Regions from separate parts of the Sphingomonas floccifaciens genome, predicted to be linked through region 2. Evidence: predicted binding sites of a transcription regulator. Region 2 holds the regulator's gene; the other holds the start of a gene.

What was found. Region 2 encodes LexA, which represses DNA repair genes until DNA is damaged. Its sites were predicted from a motif close to GTTCCNCNCTTGTTCT; they were not measured.
Region 1: a site for LexA is predicted at 1,999-2,014, ahead of uvrA (excinuclease ABC subunit UvrA). Genes of this name have one in related genera too.

Annotation. Positions count from the first base shown of each region.
Region 1 is NZ_JBHUFC010000002.1:136,052-140,890, forward strand. It holds gene uvrA (excinuclease ABC subunit UvrA) at 1-1,987, opposite strand, end outside; gene ACFSC3_RS03515 (beta strand repeat-containing protein) at 2,193-4,839, shown strand, end outside.
Region 2 is NZ_JBHUFC010000006.1:351,620-356,458, reverse strand. It holds gene ACFSC3_RS15285 (ComEC/Rec2 family competence protein) at 1-1,570, shown strand, start outside; gene lexA (transcriptional repressor LexA) at 2,087-2,767, opposite strand; gene ACFSC3_RS15275 (molybdopterin molybdotransferase MoeA) at 2,823-4,004, opposite strand; gene moaC (cyclic pyranopterin monophosphate synthase MoaC) at 4,009-4,485, opposite strand; gene trpC (indole-3-glycerol phosphate synthase TrpC) at 4,565-4,839, opposite strand, start outside.

The DNA.
Region 1 (4,839 bases), on a different contig from region 2:
TGATGCAGGTGAAGGTGCCGAGCGGGATCGACGCGGTCACGCCCTTCAGATTGTTGGCGGTCGCGTTCTGGACGGTCAGTTTCTTGCCGTTGCCCTTGCGGCGCTTGGCCGGCACGGGGACTTCGCGGGTGCCGTTCAGATAGTCGGCGGTGACGCTGCCCTTCGCCTTCAGGATCTGCTTCAGCGTGCCCTTGGCGACGATCTCACCGCCGTGGACGCCCGCGCCCGGCCCCATGTCGATGACGTAATCGGCCATGCGGATCGCGTCTTCGTCATGTTCGACGACGATGACGGTGTTGCCGAGGTCGCGGAGGCGCCGGAGCGTCGCGAGCAGCATGTCGTTGTCGCGCTGGTGCAGGCCGATCGACGGTTCGTCGAGCACGTAGAGCACGCCCGACAGGCCCGAGCCGATCTGCGACGCCAGGCGGATGCGCTGGCTCTCGCCGCCCGACAGCGTGCCGGACGTGCGGTCGAGGTTGAGGTAGTCGAGCCCGACGTTGTTGAGGAAGCCCAGCCGCTCGAGGATTTCCTTCAGGATGCGCTCGGCGATGGCGCGCTGCTGGGGATTGAGCGTCTCCGGCATCGCGGTGAACCAGGCGAGCGCGTCGACGACCGACATGCGGGTGGCGTGGCTGATGTCCTCGCCGGCGATCTTCACCGCGCGCGCCTCGGGCTTCAGGCGGGCGCCGTGGCAGGTCTCGCACGGGCGGCTCGACTGGTATTTCGCCAGTTCCTCGCGCATCCATGCGCTTTCCGTGGAGAGCATGCGGCGCTGGAGGTTGCCGATGACGCCCTCGAACGGCTTCTTGACGTCATAGGACTTCTTGCCGTCGATGAAGGTCAGCGTGACCGGCTTGCCGCGGGTGCCGTGGAGGATGATGTCCTGCTGCTCGGGCGTAAGGTCGCCCCAGGCGGTGTCGAGGCTGAAGGTGAAGGCCTTCGCCAGGCTGCCCAGCACCTGCATGTAATAGGGGGAGGGCGGGTTGGACTTCGCCCAGGGGACGACGGCGCCCTTCTTGATGCTGAGGCTATGGTTGGGGACGACGAGGTCTTCGTCGAACACCAGCTTCTCGCCCAGGCCGTCGCAGGCCGGGCAGGCGCCCTGCGGCGCGTTGAACGAGAAGAGGCGGGGCTCGATCTCGGGAATGGTGAAGCCGCTGACCGGGCAGGCGAACTTCTCGGAGAAGACGATGCGGTTGGCGGGAACGCCGGCGTTCTTCATCGCGCCGGCATTGGCGGCCTCGTTCTCGCGGCCGGGCACGACGCCGTCGACGAGGTCGGCATAGGCGAGGCCGTCCGCCAGCTTCAGCGCCGTCTCGAAGCTTTCCGCCAGGCGCGTGGCCTGGTCGGGGTTCACGACGATGCGGTCGACGACCACCTCGATGTCGTGCTTGAACTTCTTGTCGAGCGCGGGGGCTTCGTCGATGTTGTGGAGTTCGCCGTCGATGCGGACGCGGCTGAATCCCGCCTTCTGCCACTCGGCGAGTTCCTTGCGATACTCGCCCTTGCGGCCGCGCACGACGGGGGCGAGCAGGTAGAGCCGCGTGCCCTCGGGCAGCGCCATAACGCGGTCGACCATCTGGCTGACCGTCTGCGCGCTGATCGGCAGGCCGGTGGCGGGCGAATAGGGGACGCCGACGCGCGCCCACAGCAGGCGCATATAGTCGTAGATCTCGGTGACCGTCGCGACCGTCGAGCGCGGGTTGCGCGAGGTCGTCTTCTGTTCGATCGAGATGGCGGGCGACAGGCCCTCGATATGGTCGACGTCGGGCTTCTGCATCAGTTCGAGGAACTGGCGGGCATAGGCCGACAGCGATTCGACGTAGCGGCGCTGCCCCTCGGCATAGATGGTGTCGAACGCGAGGCTGGACTTGCCCGACCCCGACAGGCCGGTGATGACGGTCAGCGTATCGCGCGGGATGTCGATGCTGACGTCCTTGAGGTTATGCTCGCGGGCGCCGCGGACGGAAATGTGCGTGAGGCTCATGGACCGTTTCTGTTCCAGATTTGTTCGGATGAGGCAAGCCGGGTCAGCCGGGCCAACGCGTGACATGGGGATCGGTCGCATGTCCGGCAAGTAAAGCGCATTCACCACGAGTCGGGGTTGCGCGCGGTGCAGAACCCGGCTTCAACAGGGGCTTAGGGTCGGACATTCAGTCGATACGGCCAGTGTATCTCCGGGAGCGCGTACCATGCCCACGACCATCAACACCACGGAGGACGCGGGCGGCCGGCCCACCACCGTCACCGGCACCGTCGCACGCGGGGACCGGCTGGTCGGCGTGGCGATCGCCGGACAATCCGCGAGCGGCGTCGGCGCGGCGGTTACCGGCACCTATGGTCGGCTGACGATCAATGCGGACGGCAGTTTCAGCTATCTGCTGGATGGCGCGGACCCCGACACGCGGCTGATCGGGGCGAACGAGACGGCGTTCGACCGCTTCACCTACACCTATGAGTCGGGCGGCGTGCTGCGGACCGAGACGGTGGTGGTGCAGATCGCCGGCCTCGATGTGGCGGGCGTGTCGGTCGACCAGAGCGATGCCGCCTTCGCCTTTTTGACGAGCGCGACGATCGATGCGTCGACGCGCCTGATCCGCACCGGGTCGAGCGCGCCGCCGACAGCGGTGGCGGTGGGGGATATCGTCAATGGATCGACGCCCTCGCTCGTCACCGTGACGAACCGCGGCGAGATTTCGGCGTCGTCGAGTACAGGCGACTATATGGTCGGCGTGACGACCGCGATATTTCGCGCGGGCTTCGTCAACGAAGGGCGGGTCGCGGTGACGTCGGGCTTCGGACCCGGCGGCAGCACCGGCATCGTCGGATCGCCGCTGGGGGGAAATCTGACGCAGCCGGTGATCAATCGCGGCGTGGTTCAGGTCACGTCGAACGGCAGCGGTGCCAACCCGCCGCTTGTCATCGGGATCGAAGGGCGGACGGTCGTCAACGACGGCACGGTCTATGTCGTCGCGCAGCAGGGCCTGGCGTACGGCATCGGATCGCGTCCGGCGCCGGTGACGGTGCTGACCAATTCAGGCACGATCTTCGCATCGAGCGCCAGCACCGCCGAGGCGAACGGCCTGTCGGCGACGGCGGTCTATGGGGCCTCGTTCGACCTGTCGATCGTCAACAGCGGGACGATCGCGGCAGAGGCGACCGCGAACGGCATGCGGTCGGTCGCGTTCCGCATCTTCACCAATTCGAGCAATGTGCTGGCCGGCGGGACGATCACCAACAGCGGGCGGGTCGTCGCCGACTATGCGGTCTGGTCGGTCGACGGCTATTCGGGTTCGATCGGCTTCTGGAACACCGCCTATGTCCAGGGCGATTGGCTGACCGACAAGAATATCATGAGCGTGCTGAATGCCGCGTCGGCGACATGGGTCGGCGGATTCAGCATGGGCAGGGATTCCGATCTGATCCGCAACGACGGCACGATCACCGGGGCGATCGACCTGGGCGCGGGTGTCGACCTGTATGACGGCAGCCGCGGGACGATCGGCACGCGCGTCTCGGGTGGGGCCGGCAACGACGTGCTGCGCGGCGGTGCGGGCATCGATACGCTGAGCGGCGGCGACGGCGACGACGTGCTGTTCGGCGGCAATGGCGACCAACTGACCGGCGGCGCGGGCGCGGATCGCTTTGTCGTGGCTGGCACGGCGACGATCACCGACTTCGAAGCCGGGCGCGACGTGCTGGACCTGTCGGCGCTGGCACCCACGGGCTTTGCGCTGACGGCGAGCGGCAGCGACACGATCGTCACCGCGCGTACCGCGGGCGGTGACGTTGCGATCACCGTGAGAGGCGGCATCGGTTCGGGCGACGTGACGAGCGTGCTGCCCGGCACGACGCAGACCGGGACCGCGAATGCCGATACGCTGATCGCGCTGTCGGCGGCGGCGCACAGCCTGTCGGGCGGCGCGGGTGACGATGTGCTGGTCGGTGGCGATGGCGCGGACACGCTGGACGGCGGCACGGGCGCGGACATCATGTTCGGCGGTGACGGTGATGACATCTACGTCATTGATTCGCTTGGCGACCGGGCGATCGAAACCGCGAACGGCGGGATCGATGAAGTGCGCACGTCCGTCGGCTACCTGCTGCAACCCTATATCGAAAACGGACGCATCACCGGCAGCGATGCGGTCGGCCTGACCGGCAATGCGCTGAACAACAGCCTGTGGGGCAATGCGGCGGACAATGCGCTGAACGGCGGGGCCGGCGACGACATGCTGTACGGCGGTCAGGGTGCCGACCTGCTGACCGGCGGGATAGGGGCGGATCGCTTCGTCTATCTGGCGGCCAATGAATCAGTCGCGGGCGGCTTCGACCGGTTGATCGGGTTCGAGACCGGCATCGACACGATCGACATGACCGCGATCGGCATCCGCAGCGTCGCGTTCGAGGCGGGGCCGATCCCGTCGGGCGGCAGCGAGCCAAGCTACACGACCGCGACGATCACGACGATCGGCGGCGCGACGATGGTGATCCGCGCCGACGGGCGGATGGACCGCAGCGACTTCCAGGGCTTCGTCCAGATCCTGCCGAACGACGTGACCCAGGCGTTTCCCGGCGATTCGACGACCGGCGTGTCGGCCAACGCCAACCTGCGCTTCCTCTACGCCGGTGCGATCACGCGCGGCAGCGGGACAGTGACGCTGGCAAAGACAGACGGGACGGTGGTCGAGACCTTCGCCGCCAACAGCAGCCGCCTGTCGCTCGACGGCCGGGTGCTGTCGGTCGACCCGACGCGGCCGCTCGATCCCGGCACAACCTATACGCTGACGGTCGGTGCCGGCGTCGTCCAGATCGGCGGCACGCCGGCGTCGGCGATCA
Region 2 (4,839 bases):
CGGCCGCGGCTTTGCGCCGGTGACGATCGTCACGCCGGGCGAAGCGGCGGGGAGCGACCTTCGTCAGCGGCTGTCGCAGCACGTCCGTTCGAGATTGCCCGGTTCCGAGGGGGCGGTAGCGGCGTCGCTTGCGACGGGGGACCAGGGCGCGATCCCGGAAACCGATGCCGAGGCGATGAGACGATCAGGCTTGGCGCATCTGCTGTCGGTCAGTGGGTTGCACATTACGGCGGTCGTCGCGGCCACGATGGTGGTCGTGCTGCGGTTGCTGGCGCTCAGCCCGTGGCTTGCGCTGAACCTCCGCCTGCCGCTGGTCGCAGCCGGGGCCGGTGCGGTGGCGGCGATCGGCTATACCTGGCTGACCGGCGCGGAGGTACCGACGCTGCGCTCGTGCATCGCCGCGCTACTGGTGCTGGCCGCTGTAATGCTGGGGCGGGAGGCGATCACCCTGCGCCTCGTTGCGGTCGGCGCGCTCTTGGTGCTGCTGCTGTGGCCCGAGGCGCTGGTCGGTGCCAGTTTCCAGCTATCCTTCGCCGCCGTCACCGCGATCGTCGCACTGCACGAGCATCAGCGCGTGCGGGCCTTCTTCGCGTCGCGGGACGAAGATTGGGGACGACGCGCACTCCGCAGCCTTGCATCATTGCTGCTGACGGGGCTGGCGGTCGAGGCGGTGTTGATGCCGATCGCTCTGTTCCACTTCCACAAGGCGGGACTGTACGGCGCGCTCGCCAATATCGTTGCGATCCCGCTGACGACGTTCGTCATCATGCCACTCGAGGCGCTGGCGTTGAGCCTCGACGCGGTCGGTTTCGGCGCGCCTTTCTGGTGGCTGTGTGGCAAGGCTTTGGCGCTGCTGCTCTGGATCGCCCGCACCACAGCGGACGCGCCCGGCGCGGTCGCGGCGTTGCCGATGATGCCCCGCGGTGCCTTTGGTTTGATGGTCGGCGGCGGGATCTGGGTGTTGTTGTGGCGGACGCCGGTGCGCTGGGTCGGCGTGGCGCCCGTTTTGGCGGGGGCGGGGTGGGCTTTGGCAACCCCCGCGCCCGATCTGATCGTGACCGGCGACGGGCGGCATCTGGCGGTTCGGATGGATGACGCGCAGTTGGCGGTCTTGCGAGAACGGGCCGGAGATTATGTCCGCGATCTTCTGGCAGAAGGCGGCGGCGCGGATGGCGAACTTCCGGCGATCGACGACATGCGGCAGGCGCGGTGCAATGCCGATCTCTGCCTGGCACGGATCACGCGAGGTGGGCGAACGTGGCGGGTGCTGGCGACGCGCAGTAGTTATCACCTGGATATCGCAGACCTCACGGCGGCCTGCAGGCGGGCCGATGTCGTAGTCAGCGAACGACGCCTGCCGCGGACGTGCCGGCCGAGATGGCTCAAACTGGACGGTGTGACTTTGCGCACGTCAGGCGGCGTCGCGGTGAGCTTTGCGCCACTGCTGGTGCGTCGGGTGGCCGATGATCATGGATCGCATCCCTGGGTTCGTCCGCCCGCCGTAATGCCGCCGAGGGGGCGTGAAAACGACCAGCCTAGGCCCGGCCCGCACGGAAAAACGGTGCGCTGATCTCCAATCGGTCGGGTAGGCCCGTCGGACCTCCACCCGATCCGCTCGCCCTGAGCGAGGACGCCGCATGTCTTGGGCAAGGTCATAGGGGGCAGGAGACTCAGGTGCTTCGACTTCGCTCAGCACGAACGGAGAAGGATTGAGTCATTGGAATGTTTTCCAGCCAGATCGACCCATCCTGCCTTTCGGCGAAGACCGGCACCGCGGCAGCCCAAGCGCCGCCGCCCGCCGACGCTTCGGCCTCCGCCGGAGCCCGGTTGTGCTTCACCTTAGTTGATTGGCCTCAAACCATTCAAAACTCCAAGCGGCCGCCGGCCAAGTGGAGTCTTTGGCCACGCCTCCCACCAGCCCGGCAGCGGTTAGGGCCGGTCCTGTCCCGGTTACGGCGACGCTCCAAAGTGCTCGCCTCCTGCAATCAAGGCCGCCGATAGCCGTTGCCAGCTTTCGCGCGACCATCTCGCCCGACACACCGAAGCTCCCGATCCGTCCCATTTCGAGACGGGTCAGGGCCTATTCTCAATAGCGACGCAGTAACCCGGCCAGCTTGCCCTGCACGCGAACCTGTCGCGCGCTGTAGCGCTGCGGATCATAGGAGCGGTTGGCCGGGTCGAGTCGGACCATGCTGCCTTCGCGGTAGAAGGTCTTCAGCGTCGCCTCGTTCTCGTCGATCAGCGCGACGACGATGTCGCCGTCGCGCGCGGTCTCGGTGCGGCGGATCAGCGCATAGTCGCCGTCGAGAATGCCCTTCTCGACCATCGAGTCGCCCGACACTTCCAGCGCGTAGTGCTCGCCCGACCCGAGCAGCGCGGCGGGGACGGGCAGCATCGTCGCCCCTTCCATCGCCTCGATCGGAACGCCCGCGGCGATGCGGCCGTGGAGCGGGATTTCGATCACGTCGTTCGCCGGCGCGGGTGGCGTCTTGCCCGCGAATGTTGACGAAGTTGAGGGCTGCGGCGCGGGCTTGGCAGCCTTCGCATCGGCCCGCTCCGGCATCTTCAGCACTTCGAGTGCGCGGGCACGGTTCGGCAGGCGGCGCAGGAAGCCGCGTTCCTCCAGAGCCGAGATCAGGCGATGCACGCCCGACTTCGACTTGAGGTCGAGCGCCTCCTTCATCTCCTCGAACGAGGGCGACACGCCGCTCTCGTTCAGGGAATCGTTGATGAAGCAGATGAGTTCGTGCTGCTTCTTGGTGAGCATGAGGGCCTCCGTCCCGGAACAGACGACGAACGTATGCGGTTTGTTCCCGGGCCTGTCAAGCGATCATCAGGATTTCCGCCGAGTCGCCGAATCGGGCGGCGGTGGCGTGCGGCGGCCGGACGATCAGGCAGGTCGACCGCGCCAGCGTCCGGAGCATCGAGCTGTCCTGGATGGTCGAGGCGAATGCGGCGCCATCGCGAAGTTCGGCGCGCAGATAGTCGGTGCGCTCGCCGTTCGCCGGCAAATCCTCTCCCAGTTTTGCGGTGAGCGTTGGCGGGGAGGGATCGGCCGCGCCGGCGAGGTGTCGAACGAGCGGCTTCACGAACAGTTCGGCGGTGACGAAGGCCGAGACCGGATTGCCCGGCAGGCCCATGACGACCGCCCGTCCCAGCCGCCCGGCCATCATCGGCTTGCCGGGACGTAGCGCTATCCGCCAGAAATCGATCGTTGCGCCAGCGGCTTCGAGCGCAGGACGGACGAGGTCGTGATCGCCGACCGACGCGCCGCCCGTCGTCACCAGCACATCGGCATCGACGGCACGGAACGCCGCCTCAAGTGCGTCGGCGCGGTCGGGCAGGATGCCGAGATCGAGGATGTCGACGCCCAGCGGGGCGAGCATCGCGGCAAGCATGACGCCGTTTGATTCCGGCAGTTGCCCGGCATCGAGAGACTGGCCGGCAGGCACCAGCTCATCCCCCGTCGCGGCGATCGCGACCCGGACACGGGCGTGGACGGGCAGGGTCGCGTGCCCCCCGATCGCCGCGACGGCGAGCCTGGCGGGCGTGATCGCGGCACCCGCGGGGATCAGAACGTCACCGTCGGCGAAATCCAGACCGCGGCGGCGGACGTTCCGGCCGGGGTGGGCGGGTCCTTCGCCGGAAAGGTGAATGATGTCGCCCTCCGCGCGGGCTTCCTCCTGCACCAGCACGCAGTCGGCCCCCGCCGGCATCGTCGCGCCGGTGAAGATGCGTACGCTCTCGCCTGCGCCGACCGCGCCGGTAAAGGGGCGACCGGCCGCGCTTTCGCCGATCAGGCGTAGCGGGCGGCCGAGATCGGCATGGCGGATCGCATAGCCATCCATCGCCGACAGATCGCTCGCCGGTTGCGTGCGGCGCGCACGGATGTCGGCGGCGGCATAGCGATGCGCCGCTTCGGCCAGTGCGACATGCTCGATCGCGAGCGGCGTGCCGAGCGCGAGGACGCGGGCCTGGGCCTCGGCGACGGGAAGCAGGGGCATGGCGTCAGGCGTCCGCCGCGAACCAGTCGCCCGACTTGCCGCCGGTCTTTTCCAGCAGCCGGACGTGGTCGATGACCATCCCCTTATCGATCGCCTTCGCCATGTCGTAGAGCGTGAGCAGTGCGACGGTGGCGGCGGTCAGCGCCTCCATCTCGACCCCGGTCTGGCCGGCGGTGGCGCAGGTCGCGGTGACGGTGATGCCGGTGTCGTCGAGGTCGAGGTCGATCGACGCCTTCGTCAGCGGGAGCGGGTGGCAGAGCGGGATCAGGTCCGACGTGCGCTTCGCAGCCATGATGCCGGCGATGCGCGCGGTGGCGAGGACGTCGCCCTTCTTGTTGCTGCCGTCGCGGATGGCCGCGATCGCCTTCGCCGACATGATGATGCGACCGCGTGCGACGGCGCGGCGCTGGGTCGCGGGCTTCGCGCCGACGTCGACCATGTGCGCGGCGCCGGTAGAGTCGAGGTGGGTGAGGTCGTTCATTCCCTCTCCCCGTGGGAGAGGGAGGGAGCCGGCGCAGCCGGCGGAAGGGTGAGGGCGGGGGTAGGCGTCATCGCTACCCTCACCCTCCCACGCCTTCGGCGCGGGCTCCTCCCTCTCCCGCGGGGAGAGGGGAAAGCAGTGCGCGCGTCGCGGCTTCGACATCCGCCTGGCGCATAAGGGACTCGCCGACCAGGAAGCAGCGGATGTCGTGTTCGGCCATCGCGTCGAGCTCGGCGCGGGTGGTGAGGCCGCTTTCCGCGACAAAGGTGCAGCCCTCCGGCGCGCGGCCGACGAGTTCGTAGGTGCGCGCAAAATCGACCGTGAAGTCCTTGAGATTTCGGTTATTCACCCCGA